Regions from separate parts of the Streptomyces sp. NPDC058579 genome, predicted to be linked through region 2. Evidence: riboswitches for the same ligand, from Rfam matches in the RefSeq annotation. Region 2 holds a riboswitch; each other region holds the start of a gene.

Region 1 (7,500 bases), on a different contig from region 2:
CGCCGCCGCCGCTGCCGCCCGGCGCCGCATCGACATCCTGGCCGGGGACGGGGGACCCCGTCCCCCCGCCCGTACGCACGAATCCCCCGCCCGTACCCACGAATTCATGGACGCCCTCGCCATGGCCGCAGGCACCGCCCTCGGCGTGGGCGACCTCCCGGCCGCCCGCCTCTGGGGCGGACAGCTCGCCGCCCACCCGCTCCTGGCCGAAGTGGGCCACCACGCCACGTCCTGGCTCCTGGTCGCGGACGCGTTCGCCGGCCACGGCGACGAGGTGCTCACCGGCAGCGCGCGGTTCCTGGACGCGTGGGAGCAGAGCGGCCGCCGCCGCTCCTTCTCCCTCGGCCCCGCCGCCGCGTCGGTCGCCCTGGTCCACGGCCTGCGCGGCGACCACGACGCCCGGGCGGACTGGCTCGCGATCGTCGACCGGGCGGGTACGGGGGACGAGTACCGCCACGGCTACGGCGCGGTCCTCGACGCCCAGCTCCTGCTCCACCGGGGCGACCCGGACGCCGCCCTCGAACGGCTCGCGCCCGAGCCGGAGCAGGTGTGGAAGTGGGTCTCCTGGATCTGGCTGCACTGGTACGTGACGCTTCGCGCCGAGGCCTCGGCACTCGCCGGCCACCCGGACGCCCGCGCCCGGGTGACCGCCGCGCGTACGACCGTCGCCGGGAACCCGGTCGCCTCCGCCCATGTCGACCGGACCGAGGCGCTGCTCGACGGCGACGTACCGCGGCAGCTCGCCGCCGCCGCGGCGTTCGAGGCGGCCGGCTGCCGCTACCAGTCGGCCCGCACCCTGCTCCTCGCGGGCGGCGACCACGCCGTCGCCGGTACGGCCGCGCTCGCCGCCCTCGGTCTCGGAGGCTAGTTCGTACAGTTCGTACCTACGGGACTCAGATGCCCAGCGCCTCCAGCCGCTCCGGGTCGGCGATGATGTCGATCTGCGTGATGCGGTCGCCGACGATCGTGAAGGCCATGAGCCCGGCCGCCCGGCCGCCGTCCACGTACGAGACGATGCCCGGCGCGCCGTTGACCAGCACCTCCCGGTACTCGCGGCGGAAGCGCGCGAAGGTGAGCGCCTGGCTGATGACCGCCTCGGCGCCGCGCACCAGCTTCGAGAGCCCCGCGAGCGCCTTGCCGCCGTCCGCCCGCAGCAGCACGTCCGGGTCCAGGACCGCGAGCAGGCCCTCGAAGTCGCCGCCCTGCGAGGCCGCCATGAAAGCGTCGACCACCTCGCGCTGGCGCGTGATGTCCGGCGCCGGGCCGGGCGCCGCGCCCTGGACGCGACGGCGGGCCCGGCTGGCGAGCTGGCGCGTCGCGGCCGGGGTGCGGTCCACGATCGGGGCTATCTCGTCGAAGGACACCGCGAACATGTCGTGCAGGACGAAGGCGAGCCGCTCGGCCGGGCCCAGCGTGTCCAGGACCACGAGCAGCGCCAGGCCGACCGAGTCGGTGAGCAGCGCCTCCTCCTCGGGGTCGGTCGCGCCGCCGCCCGCGCCGCGTACGAGCGGATCGGGCACGTAGTACTCCAGCGGGTCCTCGCGGCGCGAGGCGCGCGAGCGCAGCATGTCCAGGCAGACCCGGCCGACGACGGTGGTGAGCCAGCCGCTGAGGTTCCGTACGTCACTGGTGTCGGAGCGGCTGAGCTTGAACCACGCCTCCTGGACGGCGTCCTCGGCCTCGCTCAGCGAGCCGAGCATCCGGTAGGCGACCGCCTTGAGGTGGGTGCGGTCGGCATCGAAGCGCGCGGCCAGGAGGTCTTTGTCGTCCATCGGTGCGTCTCCCTCGTTCGTTCGTTCGTCCGTACGTATGGGTCGGAATCGCCGCGTGCCCTCATATGTATGACGGTCGGCGTCCCCGTGAAGTGACACCTCACGGCCCTGAAACGACCCTGAACAGACCCCGATGAGCCCCCTATGAGGTCCCGAAAAGCCCACGACGAGGTCCCGGCGAGGTCCCGACTAGGCCCTGACGATGCCCCGAAACGTCCGCTGCGTGAGATCCCCTGTCGTCCCCCGCCCAACGCCCGGATTTCCCCGGCGGAGAACTCCCACCGCCGGGATTTGCCACTTCAGCGCCGTGATCTTCGACCGTAGATTTTCATGCATGACGACAACCGCGCAGGTCAACGCCGTACTTCGTACCCCGCCCGCCTCTCCCCAGGCCGCGGCCGCGTACTTCTCCGCCAGCCTCGCCTTCCACGCCGACGTCTCCGACGTCGCGAGCGCCGTCGCCGCCGGCGGCGACCTCGGCTTCGTGGTCCTCGACTCCCGCTCGACCGCGTCCTGGGACCAGGGCCACGTCCCCGGCGCGATCCACCTGCCGACCGCGCTCATCGCCGAGCAGGCCGAGCAGCTGCTCGACAAGTCCGTCCCCGTGGTCACGTACTGCTGGGGCCCCGGCTGCAACGGCGCCACCCGCGCCGCGCTCGCCCTCGCCCAGCTGGGATACCAGGTGAAGGAGATGCTCGGCGGCTTCGAGTACTGGGTCCGCGAAGGCTTCCCGTACGAGACGTGGGAAGGCCCCGAGAAGAAGGACGCGGACCCGCTCACCGCCCCGGTCGACGGCGAGGACTGCGGCTGCTGAGAGGGCGGCCGGGAAACGGATTAGGGGATCGGCTCACCATGCCGTAAGGTCATATTCACCGACGCGGGGTGGAGCAGCTCGGTAGCTCGCTGGGCTCATAACCCAGAGGTCGCAGGTTCAAATCCTGTCCCCGCTACTCAGTAGCAACGAAGGCCCGGATCCAGTCACTGGATCCGGGCCTTCGTCGTGTCCCCCTGCCTCGTGTCCCCCTGCCCCGCATCCCCCACATGGCCGAGCGGGGGTCGCAGAGCGGCGCGGCTCCCGCCACCCTGGGGAGGGCGCGGTACCGTCCGTCGCCGTGCCGTGTACGGACCGGGCAGGAGACCACAGGTGGGGCAGGGCCAGGGGCAGGGGCGGGAACGAGGGCCGGACCGGGGGCACGGGCGGGCGAAACGACAGGCGAACGGGCGGGCGAAGGGGCCGACACGACCGCCGCTGAACGGGCGGGCCCAGGGACTGGGGAACGGCTCGCGCAACGGCCTCTCCCCGCGCGCCCCGCGCCGGCGGGCCGAGCGGGCCCGGCGCTTCATCCGGGCCCTGCCGCCGCTGGTGATCCTCGGCGGGATCGTCTTCGACCTGGCCACCCCCGCCGCGTACACGGCCTCCCCGATGTTCTCCGCCGCCCCGCTCATCGCCGCCCCCTTCTTCTCCATGCTGACGACGCTGCTCACCGGCATCGCCGCCGTCCTCGCCGGCATCGGGCTGCACCTCTACAACGGCACCGCCAACGACATCCCCGCCCTCACCGAGACGCTGACCGTCGTCACCGTCTCCGCCCTCGCCCTGCTGATCAACCGGGTCGTGCGGCGCAGCGGCGAGCGGCTCGCCTCGGCGCGGGTGATCGCGGAGACCGCGCAGAAGGCCGTGCTGCCGACGCCCGCCGAGCGGATCGGCGGGCTCCAGGTCGCCGCCCGCTACGAGGCCGCGCAGGCGGACGCGTTCATCGGCGGGGACCTCTTTGCCGTTCAGGACACGCCGTTCGGGGTCCGCCTCGTGGTCGGGGACGTGCGCGGCAAGGGGCTCGACGCGGTCGAGGCGGTCGCCGTCGTGATCGGCGCCTTCCGCGAGGCGGCCGAGCAGGAGGCCTCCCTCGAGGGGGTCGCCCAGCGCCTTGAACGGGCGCTGGCTCGCGAGGGGACCCGCCGCTCCGGACTCGACGCCTTCGAGGGGTTCACCACGGCCGTCCTTGCTGAGATCCCGCGCGGGAACGGGCGGGTACGGGTCGTGAACCGGGGCCACCCCGAGCCGCTGCTGCTGTACGCGGACGGGGGCCTGACCCACCTGGAGCCGACCGAGCCCGCGCTGCCGCTCGGCATGGGCGAGCTGGCCGTCTGGCCGGACCGGGCCGACGAGGCCCCGTACCCGCCCGGCGCCACGCTGCTCCTCTACACCGACGGGCTCTCCGAGGCGCGCGATGCCTCGGGGGCCTTCTACGAACCGGCCGAGCGGCTCGCCGGGAGGATCTTCCCCGGGCCGGAGGAGCTGCTCGACGCGCTCGTCGACGACGTCCGCCGGTACACGGGCGGGGGCTCCACCGACGACATGGCGCTGCTCGCCGTGAGCCGGCCGGGAGCGGGGCAGCCGGAGCGGCGCCGGACGATGCCCGTGGTGCCGTGACGTACGCCCTGACGCACCCCTGACGTACGCCGTGACCTTGCGTAGTGGAGGCGTACCGCTCCGATAACAATTGACGAACCATCAGATTCGGGGTGGCGGCAAGACTCCGTACTGAAGCGGGCTCAAATCGGGCTGTACCAGCTCAATCTTGGGAATGATCAACAGGAACAGCTTGGAATCCGGCCCTCGTGTCTATTAACGTTCGATAACGCAGCGCGGTCGTCCCAGCCGTCGTAAGAGACGGCACCGCGCGCGTGCGCCGAATCCTGAAAGGGAACCGGGGAACCACTACTTGGGGTGAATCGGGCACCTTCGCACTCGTGCGGAACCGCCCGTAGGAGACCTTCCTGCTCCGAACCCGTCAGCTAACCCGGTAGGCGAGAAGGAAGGAAAGGAGCACGCCTCCGTGGCGTCCAACAGCCCTGCCCCCGACGGTCTTTCTGACGGGTTCAACGCGTTCGGTGCCCGTGGTGCCGCCGGGACGGACGACAACGCGACGACGTTGGGGGAGTGGAACCCGACCGAGGACTCCCTGCGCCAGCAGGCCCGTTCGGGTGGCCGCCACCGCGTCGTGAAGCAGCGCTCCGGCTTCGCCCGTTCCTCCACCGTCCTCGGCGTCGGCGTCATCGCGGCCGTCGGCGCGGGCGGCATGGCGACCGCCAAGGAGAAGCCCCCGGTCTCGATATCGCTGCCCGACCTGAACCTGCCGGACGCCTCCGAGCTGCCCGGTGTCGGCGAGCTCATCTCCGACGGCGGCGACGGCGCGGGCGGTTCGGACTCCGGTACGACCAACCCCCAGCCGCTCACGGCCACCCTCGCCCTGCCGGCCGACGGCGTCGAGAAGGCCGGAAGCGGCCAGTCCGCCTCCGCCTCGACCGCCGACGCCGGTGAGGCGCTGCGCGCCCGCATCCTGCAGCAGGCCGAGCAGCAGCAGGCCTCCGCCGACGCCGCCGAGAAGGCCGCGGCGGAGAAGGCCGCCGCCGAGAAGGCCGCCGTCGAGGCCGCGGCCAAGGCGGACAAGGCCGAGAAGGAAGCGGCCGCGGCGAAGAAGAAGGCCGAGGAGGAAGCGGCGGCGAAGGCCGAGGCGGAGCGCCTGGCGAAGCTCGCCGCGAGCTACTCGCTGCCCACGTCCTCGTACACGATCACCTCCACGTACGGCCAGTCCGGCTCCATGTGGTCCTCCGGCCAGCACACGGGCCTCGACTTCGCGGCGCCCACCGGCACGCCGGTCAAGGCCGTGCACGGCGGCACCATCAAGTCGGCCGGCTGGTCGGGCTCGTACGGCTACCGGATCGTCCTGGAGCTCGAGGACGGTACGGAGGTCTGGTACGCGCACCTGTCCTCGATGACGGCGAGCGTCGGCCAGACCGTGGGCACCGGCGACACGATCGGGCGCGTGGGCGCGACCGGCAACGTGACCGGCCCGCACCTCCACCTGGAGGTCCACACCCCGGGCGGCGCGGGCATCGACCCGGCGGCCTGGCTCGGAAGCAAGGGCCTCTCGGTCTAGGGACGTCCAAGGACCCCTCCCGAGGCCTTACGACTCCGGCAGTCCTGGCGGCACCCCCCCCACGTCAGGGCTGCCGGAATACCCGTACCGGGGGCGGTCGTTGTACCGTCCCATGACCTCACTGCGCCCTCTGGGCACTTCCGACCTGAACGTCTTCCCCCTCGCGCTCGGCGGCAACGTCTTCGGCTGGTCCTCCAGCGAGGAACAGTCCTTCGCGGTCCTGGACGCCTACACCGCCGCGGGCGGCAACTTCGTCGACACCGCCGACATGTACTCCGCGTGGGCCGAGGGCAACCAGGGCGGAGAGTCCGAGACGGTCATCGGCAAGTGGCTGGCCTCCCGCGGCAATCGCTCCGAGGTCGTCATCGCCACGAAGGTCGGCGCGCACCCCCGGTACAAGGGCCTCGCCGCGACCACGATCAAGGGCGCGGTCGAGGAGTCGCTGCGCCGGCTCGGGACCGACCACATCGACCTGTACTACTCGCACTTCGACGACCCGACCGTCCCGGTCGAGGAGATCGTCACAGCCCTCGACCAGCTGGTGAGGGAGGGCAAGGTGCGGGCCGTCGCCGCCTCCAACATCTCGCCCGAGCGGCTCCAGGCCTCCCTCGACTTCGCAGAGACCGAGGGCCTCGCCCGCTACGTCGCCCTGCAGCCGCACTACAACCTGCTCTCGCGCGACACGTACGAGGGTGAGCTCCTGGCCACCACCGAGCGGGCCGGGCTCGCCGCCGTCCCGTACTTCGCGCTGGCGTCCGGCTTCCTCACGGGCAAGTACCGCGCCGGGAAGACCGTCGACAGCGTCCGCGCCGAGGGCGCCGCCGAGCACGCGAAGACCGAGCGGGGCCGGCGGATCCTCGCCGCGCTCGACACCGTGGCCGAGGCGCACGGCGCGGAGCTCGCCACCGTCGCCCTGGCCTGGCTCGCCTCCCGCCCGACCGTCGTCGCCCCGATCGCCTCGGCCCGCACGGTCGAACAGCTCCCGGCCCTGGTGGCGGTGGCCGACCTCCACCTGACCGAGGCGGACCTCACGCTCCTGACGGAGGCGTCAGCCGCCTAGGCGGCTCTCCTAGCTCTGGTACGGGTTGTAGCCGCCGTAGTCCAGGTACTGCGGCGGCGCCCACACCCGGCCCGTCGCCCGCGCCGCGTAGGTGAGCGCGGGTGAGGCGACCGGCTTGCGCTGCCAGAGGTGGTGGAGCAGCTCCTGCTCGCGCGCCGTGAAGTCGGGGACCTGTGCGCCGCGCTGGGCGCGGTGGCGCAGGAAGGCGAGGGTCGTCGCGAACGCCTCGTACTCGCCGACGGCCGTCGCGGCCGGCCCGCCGTACGTACGGCGGGCGAAGTCGCGGGCGACCGAGCGGGCCCGCATCGAGGAGAGCGCGAGCGGCTCGGCCGGTGAGAGCCAGCCTGCCGCCGCGTACGCCGGAAGCTGCCCGGATATCGTGCGCAGCTCGCGCTGCCTGCTCCATATCGCGAGCCAGGTCAGCAGGCCGAAGGCGGGCACCATGAACATGCCGTAGACGAGGATGAAGCCCAGCGGCCCGAGGATCATCGCGGAGCCGTTCCACAGGGCGTGCATGAGCATGGCGAGGAGCAGCCCGGCGAGCGGCAGCAGGACCCGGCGGGTCCGCAGGAACTTCCGCCGGGAGGTGGCCAGGGCGGCGAAGGCGAAGCCGAGGCCGGTGAAGACCGTGAAGAGCGGATGCGCGAACGGCGACATCACGATCCGTACGAAGAAGGTGCCCGCGGTCATCGAGCCGAGGCCGCCGGAGCCGAGGTCCTGGTCCTCG
Region 2 (7,500 bases):
TGGATGCCCGCCTCGTGGGCGAGCTGGAAGACCGTGGGGTACGGCTGCCAGACGCGCGGCGAGGTCCACGGCTTCCAGCGGAGCTGGTTCATCAGCTCGCCGGTCCCGGGGTTGCGGACGGTGTAGCCGGGCAGTCCGTGCGCGCCGGGGAACCGTCCCGTACCGACCGAGGCGAGCGAGGTCGCGGTGGTGGCGGGGAAGCCCGCGGTGATCGGGCGACCAGTGCCGCCGCGCGAGGAGCCGAGGAGGGACGTGAGGTACGGGGCCTCGTCCGGGTGGGCCTTGATCTGCTCCCAGCCGAGCCCGTCGATCAGGAAGAGGCAGTTCCGGTCGGCCGGGGCGAGCTCGGCGATCCGGGCGTCGAAGCCGGGGGCGCCCTGTCCGGCGACGAGCGTCGGGAGGACGTCGGCCAGCGAGCCGGTGCCGTACTCGGGGACGGGCGCCGTGGCGAGATCGAGCGGTACGGGATCGTCCGGCCAGCCGGAGGCGACGGTGGTGGGCTGGACGACCATCAGCGGGTCGCCGCGGTGGCTTCGGAGAGCGACTGGGCGAAGACGAGGGTCTGGCGGACCGTGTCCGGGCCGTCGCCGGCCTCGCTGACGCGCAGGCTGAGGTCGTCGGCGGTGGCGTTGCCGGTGTAGCCGTGGTCGGCGTCGCAATTGGGGTCCCCGCAGGCGGCGGGCTCCAGGTCGATCCGCGAGACGGCGCCCCAGCCGATGGTGAGGACGACCTCACGGGGCAGGGTGCCGACGGTGTACGACTCCGGGTTGGCGACGACCCGGCTGACGACGACGGAGGAGATCCGGTCGAGCTTGACCGACTCGGTGGAGGTCGTGGCGTACGGGGTCGGGGAGCTGCTGTCGGCGGCCTGCTCGTCGGTGTGGCTGACGATGAAGCGGTTGGCCGTCAGGACGAGGACCGTGACATGGCGACGGACCTCGTTGGAGTCGAAGGTGGTCTCCTGGTGCACCAGGTACGACGCGATCGGCTCGCCGCCGACGGCGGCCTCCACCGCCTCGGCCACGAGGGCCGGGTAATAGCCGCTGCGCTCGATCGCCGCGCGCAGCCCCTGGGTCGTCGTACCGGTCTTCGCCATGGACTCCATCCTAATCCGTCGGAAGGGGCACTCCGGGACGGTCCGGCCGTCTCGTCGAGGCCGTTCCCGAGGGGGTCTAGTAGCCGTCTAGTAGCTCGGAAGGCTGCGCGGGCCGAGGTCCGTGCGGGGTGGTGGTGGGGCGAGCCGGACCGTCGCGCCGAGCACGGAGAGGCCGTGCGGGGCGACGACGACGGGCTCCAGGGCGATCGCGACGACCTCGGGATGGTCGTCGACCAGCCGGGAGACGCGCAGCAGCAGCTCCTCGAGGGCGGGGGTGTCGACGGGGGCGGAGCCGCGCCAGCCGAAGAGCAGCGGGGCGGTGCGGATGGCGCGGACCAGCTCGGCGGCGTCCCGGTCGGTGGCCGGGACCAGGCGGTGGGACATGTCGCCGAGCAGTTCGGAGGCGGCGCCGGCCAGGCCGAAGGAGAGCACGGCGCCGACCGCCGGGTCGATGGCCGAGCGCACGACGGTGTCGACGCCGCGCGGCACCATCGCCTGGACGACCGGCAGCAGCTCGGCGGGCTTGCCGAGGGCCTCGGTCAGTTCGGCGTACGCGGTACGGAGTTGTTCCTCGCCGGCGAGGTCGAGGCGTACGCCTCCGAGGTCGGGGCGGTGGCGCAGGTGGGGGGCGGTCGTCTTGAGGGCGACCGGGTAGCCGAGCCGGTCGGCGGCGTGAACGGCGGCGTCGGGGGTGGGCGCGGGCAGGGTGGGGAGCACGTCGATCCCGTACCGCCCGAGCAGCTCGCGGGCCGCGTGGGCGTCGAGGGTCACGCCGCGGGCGTCCGCGTCCGGCCCGAGGGCGCGCTCGATCTGCGCGGCGGCCCCGGCCTCGTCGATCTCCTCGAACTCGGGCACCCGTCCGGGCTCGACGGCCTGCCGTCGCCACTGCCCGTACCGGACCGCCTCGGCCAGCGCACGCACGGCCCGCTCGGCCGCGGGGTAGGCGGGGATCCCGCCGGGGCGGGTGGGAGTAGCGGGGGTGGGCGGGCCTTCGGCCGCCGTCGGGGTGGCAGCGGCCGGGGGTGCCTGCGGGGCAGGGGCCGGGGGTCCCTGCGGGGCCGGGGCCGGGGCCGGTGGCGTGCGCCGAGCCGGCGGTCTCGTGCTGGTGGCCGCCGAGAGGGCCTCCGCCAGGCCGCCCATCTCGACGTGGACGACCACCACCGGCTTCGCCGGCAGCGGGGCGGCGGCGACCGCCTCGCGGAGCTGGGCGGCGAGGACCTCGCCGTCGCCGGACTCCACCGCGCCGTTCTCGCCGACCCAGGGGATCGCGGTCACCACGACCGCGTCGCACGCGTCGTCCACGAGCGCGGCCGCCAGCGCGGTGCGGAAGTCCGCGGGGCTCGCGCCCGTCGTCAGGTCGAGCGGCCGCAGTGGGCGGAGCCCCTCCGTCAGGCAGGCGTCGTACGCGAGCAGGCCGAGCGACTCGGAGTTGCCGAGGATGGCGACGCGCGGCCCGGCCGGCAGCGGCTGGCCCGCGAGGAGGAGCCCCGCGTCGACGAGCTCGGTGACCGTGTCGACGCGGATGACCCCGGCCTGCCGGAGCAGCTCGGAGACGGTGGCGTACGGGATCCGGGTGACCGGCACCCGGTGTCCCGGCGGCGCGCTTCCGCTGTGCCGCGCGCCCCTCACCACGACGACCGGCTTCACCGCCGCCGTGCGCCGGGCCAGCCGGGTGAACTTCCGCGGGTTCCCGATGGACTCCAGGTACAGCAGGACGACGTCCGTCTCCGGGTCGTCGTACCAGTACTGGAGGAAGTCGTTGCCGGAGACGTCCGCCCGGTTGCCCGCGGAGATGAAGGAGGAGATCCCGGCGCCGTGCCGGTGCAGTCCCGCGAGGAGCGCGATACCGATCGCGCCGGACTGGGTGAAGAGCCCGATCCGTCCGGCGGCCGGCAGCCGCGGCGCCAGCGAGGCGTTCAGCCGGACGTCGGCCGAGGTGTTGATGATCCCGAACGCGTTGGGCCCGATGATCCGCATGCCGTACGAGCGGGCCTGCCGCACCAGTTCCCGCTGCCGGTCCCGGCCCTCCCCCGACCCGGTCTCCGCGTACCCCGCCGAGAGCACGACGAGGCCGCGCACCCCGTGCTCGCCGCAGTCGGCGACCGCTTCGGGCACGCGCTCGGCGGGGACGGCCACGATCGCGAGGTCCACCGGTTCGCCGATGTCCCCGACGGAGCGGAAGGCCGGCACTCCTTCGAGCGTGCCGGTCTCCTCGGTCAGGGCACGGTTGACCGCGTACGTCCGTCCGGTGAAGCCGCCGTCCAGGAGGTTGCGCAGGACCGTCCGGCCGACCCCGCCCGGGGTACGGCCCGCTCCGACGACGGCGACCGAGCCGGGGGTGAGGAGCCGCTGCACGGAGCGCGCCTCCGCTCGCTGCTCCCGGGCGCGCTGCACGGCGAGGGAGCGGTCGGTGGGCTCCAGGTCGAGGTGGAGCCGTACGGAACCGTCCTCGAAGCTCCGCTTCTGGGTGTATCCGGCGTCCGTGAAGACCTTGATCATCTTGGTGTTGGCGGGCAGCACCTCCGCCGCGAACCGCCGGATGTCCCGTTCGCGCGCCACCGCCGCGATGTGTTCGAGCAGCGCGGAGGCCACGCCGCGCCCCTGGTGGGCGTCCTGGACGAGGAAGGCGACCTCCGCCTCGTCGGCGGGCGAGGAGGCGGGCATGCCGCGGTCGTCGATCCGGTCGTACCGCACGGTGGCGATGAACTCGCCGCCGACCGTGGCCGCGAGGCCCACCCGGTCCACGAAGTCGTGGTGGGTGAAGCGGTGCACGTCCTTGGCGGAGAGCCGGGGGTAGGGCGCGAAGAAGCGGTAGTACTTCGACTCGTCGGAGACCTGCTCGTAGAAGCTGACCAGCCGGTCGGCGTCGTCGGCGGTGATGGGCCTGATGCGCGCGGTGCCGCCGTCGCGGAGGACGACGTCCGCTTCCCAGTGGTCGGGGTACTCGTGTTCCGCTTGCTCCGGCCGTTCCGACGCGCTCTGCATGGGCCAAGCGTACGGCCGGGGTACGACACGGGCACCGGTCGCGCGGCACGTGTGCGCCATGCAAGGTAAGGAGGACCGAACGGCCCCCCGGCGGGGGCCGAAGGTCGGCGACGAGCACCCCGCGACCCGTGAGAGACTGGTCTAGACAACCCGCTTGAGACTTGAAGGGCAACACCATGGCTGAGCGCCGCGTCAACGTCGGTTGGGCCGAGGGCCTGCACGCCCGCCCCGCCTCCATCTTCGTCCGTGCCGCCACGGCCTCCGGCGTCCCCGTGACGATCGCCAAGGCCGATGGCAACCCGGTGAACGCCGCGTCGATGCTCGCGGTGCTCGGTCTGGGTGCGCAGGGCGGCGAGGAGATCGTGCTCGCTTCGGACTCCGAAGGCGCCGAGGCCGCGCTCGACCGTCTGGCGAAGCTGGTTGCCGAGGGTCTCGAGGAGCTCCCCGAGACCGTCTGACGGATCTCCGGCCGGACGGACGTCCGGGCCGAATTCGCGGGAAGCCGCACACGCCGAAATGACGGCGGGTGCGGCTTCTTTCTTTTCCTGATTCCGGGCCGCTCCGCGTCGCGATTCCAGCATTCCGGGCAGCACGAAGAAAGCCCCCGAGAATTCCCGCTCTTTGTATACGGCCCGCTCGTTAATTCCGGCCGCTCGCGGTGTTGACGACATGTTGCGAAGTCCTCACACGCCCGCGCGGCGGACGGTCGGGGCGCTTCAGCCGGTGCAGCAGCAGAGAGCGCTCGGCGTGCAGCGCGGTCAGGGCGCGGGCCCGTTCGGCGTCGCCGCGCGCCACCGCGTCCACGATCGCCCCGTGCTCCGCCCACGCCTCGACCGGCTGGGCGGGGGCCTCGACCGCGTACATCCAGGCGATCTTGTGCCGCAGCTGGGTGAGCAGGGCGGTGAGCGCCGGGCTGCCCGAGGCCTGCGCCAGGGTCTCGTGGAACCAGCCGCCGAGCGAGCGCAGATCGTCCCCCTGTCCGCGCCTGGCCCGCTCCTGCCCCAGTCTGACCAGGCCGCGCAGCACCTTGAGGTGCGCGTCGGTACGGCGCTGCGCGGCCCGGGCGGCGCCGAGCGGTTCAAGCAGCGAGCGCATGTCCAGGAGGTCGGCCGCCTCCTGCTCGGTGGGCTCGGCCACCTGCGCGCCCGCGTGCCGGCGGGTGATCACGAAGCCCTCGGACTCCAGGGTGCGCAGCGCCTCGCGGACCGGGACGCGGGAGACTCCGTATCGGCGGGCCAGCTGCTCCTCGGTCAGCCGGCCGCCGCGCTCGAAGACGCCGGTGACGATGTCGTCCCGGATCGCCGTGCACACCGAGTGCGCGGGAATGCGCATGATCGACCTCCGCCTTAATACGCGCGAAACCGGTTGTCCGGTGACTCTATTGCAGCGGGGCGGCATTTCCGACGGGTCCTCGTTAACCATGGATATCTTTTGGTCAGCGATGGGTCAGCGAAAAGCCCCGGCTCAGTACGAGCCGGGGCTTTTCTGACGTGCGCGGCCGGTCGGTCAGACGTTCACGCCGCGGGCGCGGAGGTACGCGACCGGGTTGATGTCGGAGCCGTACTCGGCGGTGGTGCGGGCCTCGAAGTGGAGGTGCGGGCCGGTCGAGTTGCCGGTCGACCCCGAGATCCCTATCTGCCGGCCCGGAGTGACGGACTGGCCGACGGAGACACTGATGGCCGAGAGGTGCCCGTACTGGGTGTACGTGCCGTCGTTCATCCGGATGACGATGTTGTTGCCGTACGCGCCGCCCCAGCCGGCCTCGACGACGGTGCCGGAGCCGACGGAGACGACCTTGGTGCCGTAGGCGGCGTGGAAGTCGACGCCGGAGTGGCTGCCGGAGGACCAGAGGGAGCCGCCGGCCTGGTAGCCGGTGGAGACGTACGAGCCGGCCACGGGGGACTGGAAGGAGTTCAGGCGCTTGCGCTCGGCCTCGCGGGCGGCGCGCTCCTTGGCGGCGCGGACCTCCTTGGCGCGGGCCTCCGCCTTGCGCTTGGCCTCCGCCTTGGCGCGGGCCTCGGCGACGCGCTTCGCCTCGGCCTCGGCGGCCTCGCGCTCCTGCGCGGCGGCCTGGGCGTCGATCTTGTCGGCGAGGGCGTTGTCGGCGACGACGACCTGGGTCAGGCCGGTGTCCTCCAGGGAGGGGGCGTCCGTGTCGACGGCGAGCGCCGGGGAGGCGAGGGTGCCGATGACGCCGGCGGTGGCGAGGGTCGCGACGCCGGCGACGCCCGCGCTGCGGCGCGCCAGACGGCTCGGACCACGATGCTTCCCGGTGGCACGGGTGAACGCCATGTAGTGGCTGATCCTTTCCTTCCTTCTCGCCTACCGGGTTAGCTGACGGGTTCGGAGCAGGAAGGTCTCCTACGGGCCCCTCCGCACGGATGCGAAGGCGTCCGATTCACCCCAGGGACTTCGTGTGGGTCCCCGGCTCCCCAGGCTCGCGCCTGACGGGGACTCGGCGATGACTGTCCGATGCCGCGGGTGCGGCGGGTGCAACTGGCGAACAGCCGGACCGACGCTATGCGGATCGTCTTTCAATCACCAAACAGACACGCCTGTTTGTAAGACATGCCACAGGGCATACAACCACGCTATACATCAATACGGACAAAGCGGAGGACCCTGACGTAACGTGACGTCAGGGTCCTCCGGACACTCCGCCGCAGCAGCGGCGCGGCTCAATCAGCCGGTGACGACGGTGACTTCGCCGATGCCGAGGGCCCGCACCGGCTCCTCGATCTCGGCCGCGTCACCCACGAGCACGGTGACGAGCCGGTCCACCGGGAAGGCGTTGACGACGGCCGCCGTCGCCTCGACCGTGCCGGTCTCGACCAGGCGCGCGTACAACTGCGCCTGGAAGTCGTCCGGGAGGTGCTGCTCGACCTGGTCGGCGAGCGTCGCCGCGACGGAGGCGGCGGTCTCGTACTTGAGCGGCGCCACGCCCACCAGGTTCTGCACGGCCACGTCGCGCTCGGCGTCCGTCAGACCCTCGGCCGCGAGGGTGCGCAGCACCTTCCACAGGTCGTCAAGTGCCGGGCCGGTGTTGGGGGTGTCCACGGAGCCGCTGATGGCGAGCATCGAGGCACCGTTGCCCGCGCCGTCGGAGCGCAGGACCTGACCGAAGGCCCGGACACCGTAGGTGTAGCCCTTCTCCTCGCGCAGGACGCGGTCCAGGCGGGAGGTGAGCGTGCCGCCGAGGCAGTACGTGCCGAGGACCTGGGCGGGCCAGACGCGGTCGTGCCGGTCGGCGCCCACGCGGCCGATCAGCAACTGGGTCTGGACGGCGCCCGGCCGGTCGACGATGACCACACGGCCGGCGTCGTCGGCCGTGATCGGAGGCATGGGCCGGGACTCCGCGCTGTTCCCCGTCCAGGCGCCCAGCGACTCGGCGAGGACCTTGTCCAGGTCCACGTCGGTCA
Region 3 (7,500 bases), on a different contig from region 2:
GGCCGGGACCATCTGCTCGCCCGCGGCTACGAGCAGGTGTCGATGCGCATGTTCCGGCGCGCCGACGCCCCGCCACAGGGCGCCGACGACTACGCCTGCCAGACCGACGGCATGATCGGCCTCGGCTGCGGGGCCCGCTCGTACACCTCGGCGCTGCACTACTCCTTCGACTACGCCGTCGAGATGCGGGAGATCCGCGCGATCATCGACGACTACACCGCGACCGAAGACTTCGGCCGGGCGCGGGTGGGCCGCTGGGTCGACACGGACGAGGCGGACGAGGCGGACCAAGCGGCCGAGCCGGACGAGGCCCGCCGCCGTCACCTCCTCCAGTCCCTCCTCCAGGCCCAGGGCATGCCGACCGGGGAGTACCAGGACCGGTTCGGCGCCTCGCCGTTCGCGGACTTCCCCGACGAGCTGGGCCGGTTCGAAGCGCTGGGCTGGCTGGACCGGGCGGCGCCCGCCGGGCTGCTGCGGCTCTCCGCCGAGGGCCTGGCGCACTCGGACGCGCTCGGTCCCGCGCTCTTCTCCCCGGCGGTCCGGGCGGCGATGGCCGCCTACGAGCTGAAGTAGGGCGTCGACATGGACCTGACCATCCTGTACCGGGGGCCGCTCGCCTCCTGCGACTACGACTGCCCCTACTGCCCCTTCGCCAAGCGCCGCGACAGCCGTGAACAGCTGCGGGCCGACCGGGCCGCACTGGAACGTTTCGCCGCCTGGGCGGCGGAACAGACCGGCGACCGGCTGAGGATCCTCTTCACGCCGTGGGGCGAGGGCCTGGTCCGCTCCTGGTACCGGCGCACCCTCGCCGAGCTGTCCCACCTGCCGCACATCGATCGGGTGGCGATCCAGACCAATCTGAGCTGCCGCACCGACTGGCTGGCCGAGGCCGACCCCGGGACCCTCGCGCTCTGGTGCACGTACCATCCCGGCCAGACGCCGTACGACCGCTTCCTCGCGAAGTGCCGCGAGCTGGCGGCCAGGGGCACCCGGTTCAGCGTCGGGGTCGTCGGCCTGCCCGAGCACCGGGAGCACGCTCTGCGGCTGCGCGCGGACCTCCCGCCCGAGGTCTACCTCTGGGTGAACGCGGCGGAGGGCCACACGTACACCGACGAGGAGGCCGAGGGCTGGACGGCCCTCGATCCCCTCTTCCCGTACAGCCGCCGTCCGCACCGCTCCGCCGGGCTGCCCTGCCGGACCGGCGAGTCGGTGATCTCCGTGGACGGCGAAGGGACCGTGCGCCGCTGCCACTTCGTCAAGGCCGAGCTCGGCAACCTGTACGACGGCTCGTACCGTGCCGCCCTGCGCCCGCGCGCCTGCCCGCTCGCCGTCTGCGACTGCCACATCGGCTACGTCCACCTGGAGACGCTGCCGCTGTACGACGTGTTCGCCGGCGGGGTCCTGGAGCGGATCCCGGCTCCGGCTCCGGCCGCGCCCGACAGACTGCTCAGAGAGGCATGAGGTCGCCGAGCGGCATGAGGTCGGGCCGCTTGGCCGCGACGTCGTCGCCCGAGCTCTCGCCCCGCAGCCGCCGCCCGATCCACGGGACGAGGTACTCCCTGGCCCAGTGGATGTCGTCGCGGCGGACCTCCAGGGTCCCCCTCGGCGGCAGCGGCGGCCAGGCCTGGTCCGGGTCGGCCGGCACCTCCATGCCGAGGACCTGGGCGGCGCGCAGCGCGACCCGGGTGTGCCCCTCCGGCGAGAGGTGCAGCCGGTCGCCGTCCCAGGCCCGCCTGTCCTGAACGGACTTGAGCGACCACAGGTCGAGGACCGGGCAGTCGTAGCGGTCCGCGATGGACCGGACGTGGGCGGTGTACGTCGCGATCTTGCCGCGCAGGTGCCGCAGCACGGGTACGTCGCGGGTGTCGAAGCCGGTCGTCACCATCACCGTGCCGACGGCCGACGTCAGGTCGGCGACGGCGCGCTCGAAGCGCTCGGCGACGTCGTCCGGGTCGGTGCCGGGCCGGATGATGTCGTTGCCGCCCGCGCAGAAACTCACCAGGTCGGGGGCGAGTTCCCTGGCCCTCGGAACCTGCTCCGCGACGATCTGGTCGAGGAGCCGGCCTCGGACGGCCAGATTGGCGTAACGGAACGCGTCGTGCTCCGGCAATTGGTCGGCGAGAAGTACCGCGAAACGGTCCGCCCAGCCGACGTACTGCCCGTCCGGCCCGGGATCTCCCACGCCCTCGGTGAAGCTGTCCCCGATCGCCGCGTACGACCCGAATGCCTTCATGTCTCTTGATCTCGAATCGTCTGCCACGGGAGTTCATCTTTCCCTTACACATGTGACCTACGCGACCGTAAGGAGGGGTTGACGCCGGGTGAGATACGCCACCGGTCAAGATTCCACAAAGCCGGAATACGCCGCAGGGGCCCGGCACACCGAAGTGCCGGGCCCCTGTGGGGTGCTGCGGATGACGCGGGTGACGCGGAGGCGTCAGATGCCGACGCCGTGCTGGCGCAGGTACGCCAGCGGGTCGATGTCCGAGCCGTAGCTCGGGCCGGTGCGGATCTCGAAGTGCAGGTGCGGGCCGCTGGAGTTGCCGGTCGAGCCGGAGAGGCCAATCTGCTGGCCGCCCGTGACGGTCTGGCCGGCCGAGACGGAGAGCGAGGAGAGGTGGGCGTACTGGGAGTACGTGCCGTCGGCGTGCTGGATGACGACCTCGTTGCCGTACGAGCCGCTCCAGCCGGCCGAGTGGACGGTGCCCGCGCCGACGGCCTTCACCGAGGTGCCGGAGGAGGCGATGAAGTCGACACCGGTGTGGTAGCCGGAGGACCACATCGAGCCGGAGGCACGGTACGGGGTGGAGATGCCACCGCCGACCGGAGCGACCCAGCCGGAGGAGGAGGCCTGCGCGGGGGCGGAGTCCTGGGTGGAGGTGGCCGCGGTGCGCTCGGAGGAGCGGGAGGCGCGCGACTCGCTCGTGTCGGAGGACGAGGACTTCTTCTCGGCCTTCGGGGCGGCCTTGGGCGCGGCCTTCGGGGCAGCCTTGGGGGCCGCGGCCTTCGGGGCGGCCGTCGACTTGGCGCCGAGGGTGAGCTTCATGCCGGGCAGGATCAGCGACGGGTTCTCGCCGACGACCTGGCGGTTGTCGGCGTAGAGCTTCTGCCAGCCACCGTTGAGGTCGTGCTCGGCGGCGATCTTCGACAGGTAGTCGCCGCGGACGACGGAGTACGTCTTCGGCTTCGCCGCGGGGGCGGCGGCCGGAGCGGCCGGGGCCTTCGCGGGAGTGACGGCGACGGCGGTGACGGCCTTCTCGGGCGTCACGGTCGGAGCGGCCTTCTCGGCGGCGTGGGCTCCGGTCGCGCCGAGCAGCGGGAGGGCGACGACTGCGCCACCGGTGCCGGCGGCGACGAATCCGCGCGTGATCGGGTTGACCTTGGGACGGCGATGCTTACCCTTCGCGGGCATGGCGAATTCCTCTCCGTCGCCTGCGAGGTGAGCTGTCGGGTTCGGACTGGAGATGTCCGGCCGCGTTCTCACGCGGCTTAACCCCAAGCCGTCCGGTCAGACCGGTGCGGCGTACTTACCTGGGTCCCCCGCTCCTGCCGTACGTGGATGGGTGCGGATTCGATTCCGGGCGGTGGCAGGATTCGGCGGTCCGACCGGATTGAGCGTGACGCTAGACGAGCGGGGTCGAGCCGAACAAGCCGCCCGATTCCACGCGCATTCAGCGGCGTGATATTCGTACCGAATTCCGGTCACCCTCCGTGGATGACGGAGGATCGATTTCCTTTTCCGGCCAGGGAATTGGTCCGGACGATCAGGCACGGTCCGTCACCTTTGAGACGCTGCTCACGCCCCGAATCCCATCTCCCCTGCAACCAGGGCGCGTTATACCGAAGGGTTTAATTCGGACAGAACGCCCATTCCCTTACCCAGGGGTGCGCACAGCCCTCGACACCCGGGATGATTGCCCCAGGAATCGATCAGGAACCGATCGCGATCCGTCTACCTTCAGGAGCACTCGTGACGCAGCAGCTGCCCCAGGTCCCGTCGACCGAACCCGAGCTCACCGGGGTACGCAACTTCCGCGATGTGGGCGGACTGCCGACCGTGGACGGTGGTGCGGTGCGCTTCGGACGCCTCTTCCGCAGCGGCCACCTGGCCCACGCCACCGAGGAGGACGCGGCGTTCCTCTCCACCCTCGGGCTGCACACGATCTTCGACTTCCGCAATCAGGCCGACGTCAAGATCGAGGGCCCGGACGTCGACCTGCCCGGTGTACGGAATGTGAACATACCGCTCAACGACCCGGCCGACGGCAAGGAGTTCTGGAAGCTCGTCCGCTCCGGCGAGCTGGAGCAGCTCCGCGAGATCCTCGGGGACGGCAAGGCGGCGACCCGAATGTCCGATTCGTACCGGCAGATGATCGTCGAGCGGACGGCGGAGCACAGCCGCATCCTGCACGCGCTCGCCGAGGACAGCGTCCCGGCGCTCATGCACTGCGCGGCCGGCAAGGACCGGGCCGGCCTCTCGATCGCCATCTCGCTGCTCGCGGTGGGCGTCGAGCGCGAGGCGATCGAGGCCGACTACGTGAAGTCGAACGACCCGCACCGCCGCTACAAGGTGCGCCGCGCCTCCTCCGCCTCGGACGCGATGGCGCCCGAGGTGATGGAGCTGATCAGCCCGCTGTTCGACGCGCGGGTGGAGTACCTGCGGGCCGCGTTCGAGACGATGGAGCAGACCTGGGGGACGGCCGAGAACTACCTCACCGACGGCCTGAAGCTCAGCCCGGAGACCCGTGCGCGGCTGCGCGAGCGGCTCGTCGTCGAGGCGTGACCGCACCTGCCGCGTGTCACTGGTTCTGCGCGCCCAGGGCGAACAGCAGATAGAGGAACCCGGCGAAGAGGTGCCCGGCCACGAGGTACGCGAAGAGCCGGAGGACCAGCCCCTTGGGGAACTTGCCGTTCTCGCGCTCCTCGCCGGTGACCGGCTTGAACTTCTCGGACATATCGGTCCTTTCCATATCAGGCCTTCGAAGGGCTCAGCGCAGGTGCGGCGCGCCGTCGCCGAGGCACAGCTCGGCGGCGGGGCTCTGCATCAGCGTGTGGACGAAGAGCAGCTCGGCCCCGCCGCGCCCGGCGGCGCCGATCCGGTGCGGGGTGAGCGAGTCGAAGTGCGCGCTGTCCCCGGGGTCCAGGACATGGACGGCGTCGCCGAGCGCGAGGCGCACCTGGCCGTCGAGGACGTACAGCCACTCCTCGCCGGGATGGACGCGCACGATGTCGGCCCGGGTGGCGTACGGCACGTGGACGCGGAGCGCCTGCAGGGCGCGGCCCGGCCCCCCGGCCTGGCGGTAGGTCCAGCCGTCGGCCTCGACGGGCTCGGACCGGCCGGCCCGGACGATCGGATCACGCTCGGCCGGAACCTCGCCCAGGAGCGCGGAGACCGTCGTACCGTAGATACGGGCCAGGGCCAGCAGCATCGGGAGCGAGGGCTGGCGGTGGCCCGTCTCGAGTCGGGAGAGATGGGCCGGGGAGAGCCCGGCCCGCTGCGCGGCGGCCTCCAGGGTCAGCCCGCGGCGCCGGCGCAGTCCTCGCAGCTGCGGCGCGACGTCCGGCAGGACGGCGGTCGCCTCCGCTGCGGCTGGGTCCGGGGACGGCTCTCCGGGGAGGTGCTCCATGCCTCCATTCCGCCAGTTTTTTTCCTCTGAGGCAAATTTCTTGCCCCAGAGGCAAAGAGACTCGGCAAGAGTCGAGAAGCAGGGCCAGCCGACCGTCAGCGCTGCGCGACCGCCTGCTTGACCAGCGTCTTCCCGAAGTCCCACATCAGCCCGCCGCCGCCGTGGGCGTCGTCCATGACCGCCGTGAACGCGGTCACGAAGCGGTCCACGTCCGCCTCGTCGATGACCAGCGGCGGGATCAGCTTGATCACCTCCAGATGGTCCCCCGACACCTGGGTCAGGATCCGGTGGCGCTGGAGCAGCGGTACGACGACCATCTGCGCGAAGAGACCCTTCCGGGCGGCCTGCAGCATCGTCCACCGGCTGCGCAGGCCGATCGACGAGGGCCGGCCGAACTCGATCCCGATCATCAGCCCGCGCCCGCGGATCTCGTGCAGCAGCTCGTAGCGCGGCACGAGCTCCTTCAGACGCGAGGAGAGCAGCTCGCCGATCCGGCGCGCGTGCGCCACCGTCCCCTCGTTCTCCATCACCGCGAGCACGGCGAGCCCGGCGGCCATGGCCTGGGCGTTCGAGCCGAAGCTGGCGGAGTGGACGAGGACGCGGTCCATGGACGAGTAGACCTTCTTGAAGATCCAGTCCTTGCCGAGCGTCGCGCCGACGGGCACGTACCCGCCGGAGAGGGCCTTGGCGACACAGAGCAGATCGGGCTCGACGCCCTCCTCGTGCTGGTACGCGTAGAAGTCCCCGGTCCTGCCGAGCCCGGTCTGCACCTCGTCGGCGATCAGCACGGCCCCGTGCCGGTGCAGCAGCTCCTGAGCGGCGCGCAGAAAGCCGGGCGGGGCCTCGTGCACCCCCTTGCCCTGGATCGGCTCGACCACGAAGCCGGCCACGTCGCCCTTGCGCAGCTCCCGCTCCAGGGCGTCGAGGTCGCCGAGGGCGATCGCCGTGTCGGGCAGCAGCGGGGTGAAGCCGTCCCGGAAGCCCTTCTCCCCGTTCACCGAGAGGGAGCCGGTGGTCAGGCCGTGGAAGGCGTGCGCGCAGTAGAGGATCCTGGGCTTCCCGGTGGCGTACCGGGCGAACTTGAGGGCGGTCTCCACCGCTTCCGTACCGCTGTTGCCGAAGAAGACCCGGTCGAGGTGCGGGCTGTGGGCGAGCAGCTTCTCGGCGAGCAGGCCCGGCAGCGGCTGGCAGTCGAAGCGGGTGAGGTCGGCGAGCTGGGCGTCCAGGACGTCGTGGAGGGCTTGGCGGACGACGGGGTGGTGCCGGCCGAGGCCCATGACGCCGAAGCCGGCCAGCATGTCGAGGTAGTCCTCGCCGTCGGCGTCCCAGAAGTGGGCGCCCTCGGCCCGTTCGTAGACCTTGTCGAAGCCGATCGTGTGCAGCATGCGCGGGAGCTGGTGGTTGAGGTACCGGCCGTGCAGCTCGTAGCGCTCCGCGCCGCGTTCGGCGAGCAGTGCCGAGAGGTCGAACTCCTTGCTCATCGCCCCTTCTTCCGGGTCAGTGCGGCGCTGATGTTCCCGGCGAGCTCCACCGGGGTGAGGCCGAGGTCGGCGAGGACCTCGCCGCGCTTGGCGTGGGCGAGGAACTGTTCGGGGATCCCGAAGGTCCTCAGCGGGACGTCGATGCCCGCGTCGCGCAGGGCCCGGCCGACGGCGGCGCCGACTCCGCCGGTGCGGATACCGTCCTCGACGACGGCGACCAGGCGGTGCCGTTCGGCGAGCGGAGCGAGGGCCTCGTCGACGGGTGTGACCCAGCGGGGGTCAAGCACGGTGCAGCGGACGCCCCGTCCGGCCAGGAGGTCGGCGGCCTGGAGGCAGACCTCGGCCATCACCCCGACGGCGACGAGCAGCACCTCGGGGTCCTCGTCCCTGAG

What was found. A riboswitch is a leader RNA that binds a small molecule or an ion and turns the genes downstream of it on or off. The one in region 2 is predicted to bind cyclic di-AMP.
Region 1: linked by a shared signal. The riboswitch ahead of ACFWRO_RS03035 (M23 family metallopeptidase) and the one ahead of ACFWRO_RS08305 (M23 family metallopeptidase) in region 2 are both predicted to bind cyclic di-AMP.
Region 3: linked by a shared signal. The riboswitch ahead of ACFWRO_RS04765 (peptidoglycan DD-metalloendopeptidase family protein) and the one ahead of ACFWRO_RS08305 (M23 family metallopeptidase) in region 2 are both predicted to bind cyclic di-AMP.

What each region holds. Positions count from the first base shown of each region.
Region 1 is NZ_JBHXPI010000001.1:633,050-640,549, forward strand. Features, by position in the region: gene ACFWRO_RS03010 (LuxR C-terminal-related transcriptional regulator) at 1-868, shown strand, start outside; gene sigJ (RNA polymerase sigma factor SigJ) at 894-1,772, opposite strand; gene ACFWRO_RS03020 (rhodanese-like domain-containing protein) at 2,107-2,586, shown strand; tRNA gene ACFWRO_RS03025 (tRNA-Met) at 2,649-2,722, shown strand; gene ACFWRO_RS03030 (PP2C family protein-serine/threonine phosphatase) at 3,043-4,203, shown strand; cyclic di-AMP (ydaO/yuaA leader) riboswitch at 4,451-4,598, shown strand; gene ACFWRO_RS03035 (M23 family metallopeptidase) at 4,610-5,713, shown strand; gene ACFWRO_RS03040 (aldo/keto reductase) at 5,826-6,773, shown strand; gene ACFWRO_RS03045 (PrsW family intramembrane metalloprotease) at 6,783-7,500, opposite strand, start outside.
Region 2 is NZ_JBHXPI010000004.1:287,379-294,878, forward strand. Features, by position in the region: gene ACFWRO_RS08280 (alkaline phosphatase family protein) at 1-512, opposite strand, end outside; gene ACFWRO_RS08285 (DUF5998 family protein) at 512-1,096, opposite strand; gene ACFWRO_RS08290 (GNAT family N-acetyltransferase) at 1,184-4,081, opposite strand; gene ACFWRO_RS08295 (HPr family phosphocarrier protein) at 4,258-4,539, shown strand; gene ACFWRO_RS08300 (GntR family transcriptional regulator) at 4,721-5,413, opposite strand; gene ACFWRO_RS08305 (M23 family metallopeptidase) at 5,588-6,373, opposite strand; cyclic di-AMP (ydaO/yuaA leader) riboswitch at 6,386-6,552, opposite strand; gene ACFWRO_RS08310 (M16 family metallopeptidase) at 6,764-7,500, opposite strand, start outside.
Region 3 is NZ_JBHXPI010000002.1:413,481-420,980, reverse strand. Features, by position in the region: gene ACFWRO_RS04780 (STM4012 family radical SAM protein) at 1-573, shown strand, start outside; gene ACFWRO_RS04775 (STM4011 family radical SAM protein) at 583-1,461, shown strand; gene ACFWRO_RS04770 (SGNH/GDSL hydrolase family protein) at 1,448-2,260, opposite strand; gene ACFWRO_RS04765 (peptidoglycan DD-metalloendopeptidase family protein) at 2,438-3,412, opposite strand; cyclic di-AMP (ydaO/yuaA leader) riboswitch at 3,417-3,576, opposite strand; gene ACFWRO_RS04760 (tyrosine-protein phosphatase) at 3,971-4,783, shown strand; gene ACFWRO_RS04755 (DUF6126 family protein) at 4,800-4,955, opposite strand; gene ACFWRO_RS04750 (helix-turn-helix domain-containing protein) at 4,989-5,627, opposite strand; gene ACFWRO_RS04745 (aspartate aminotransferase family protein) at 5,723-7,108, opposite strand; gene dxs (1-deoxy-D-xylulose-5-phosphate synthase) at 7,105-7,500, opposite strand, start outside.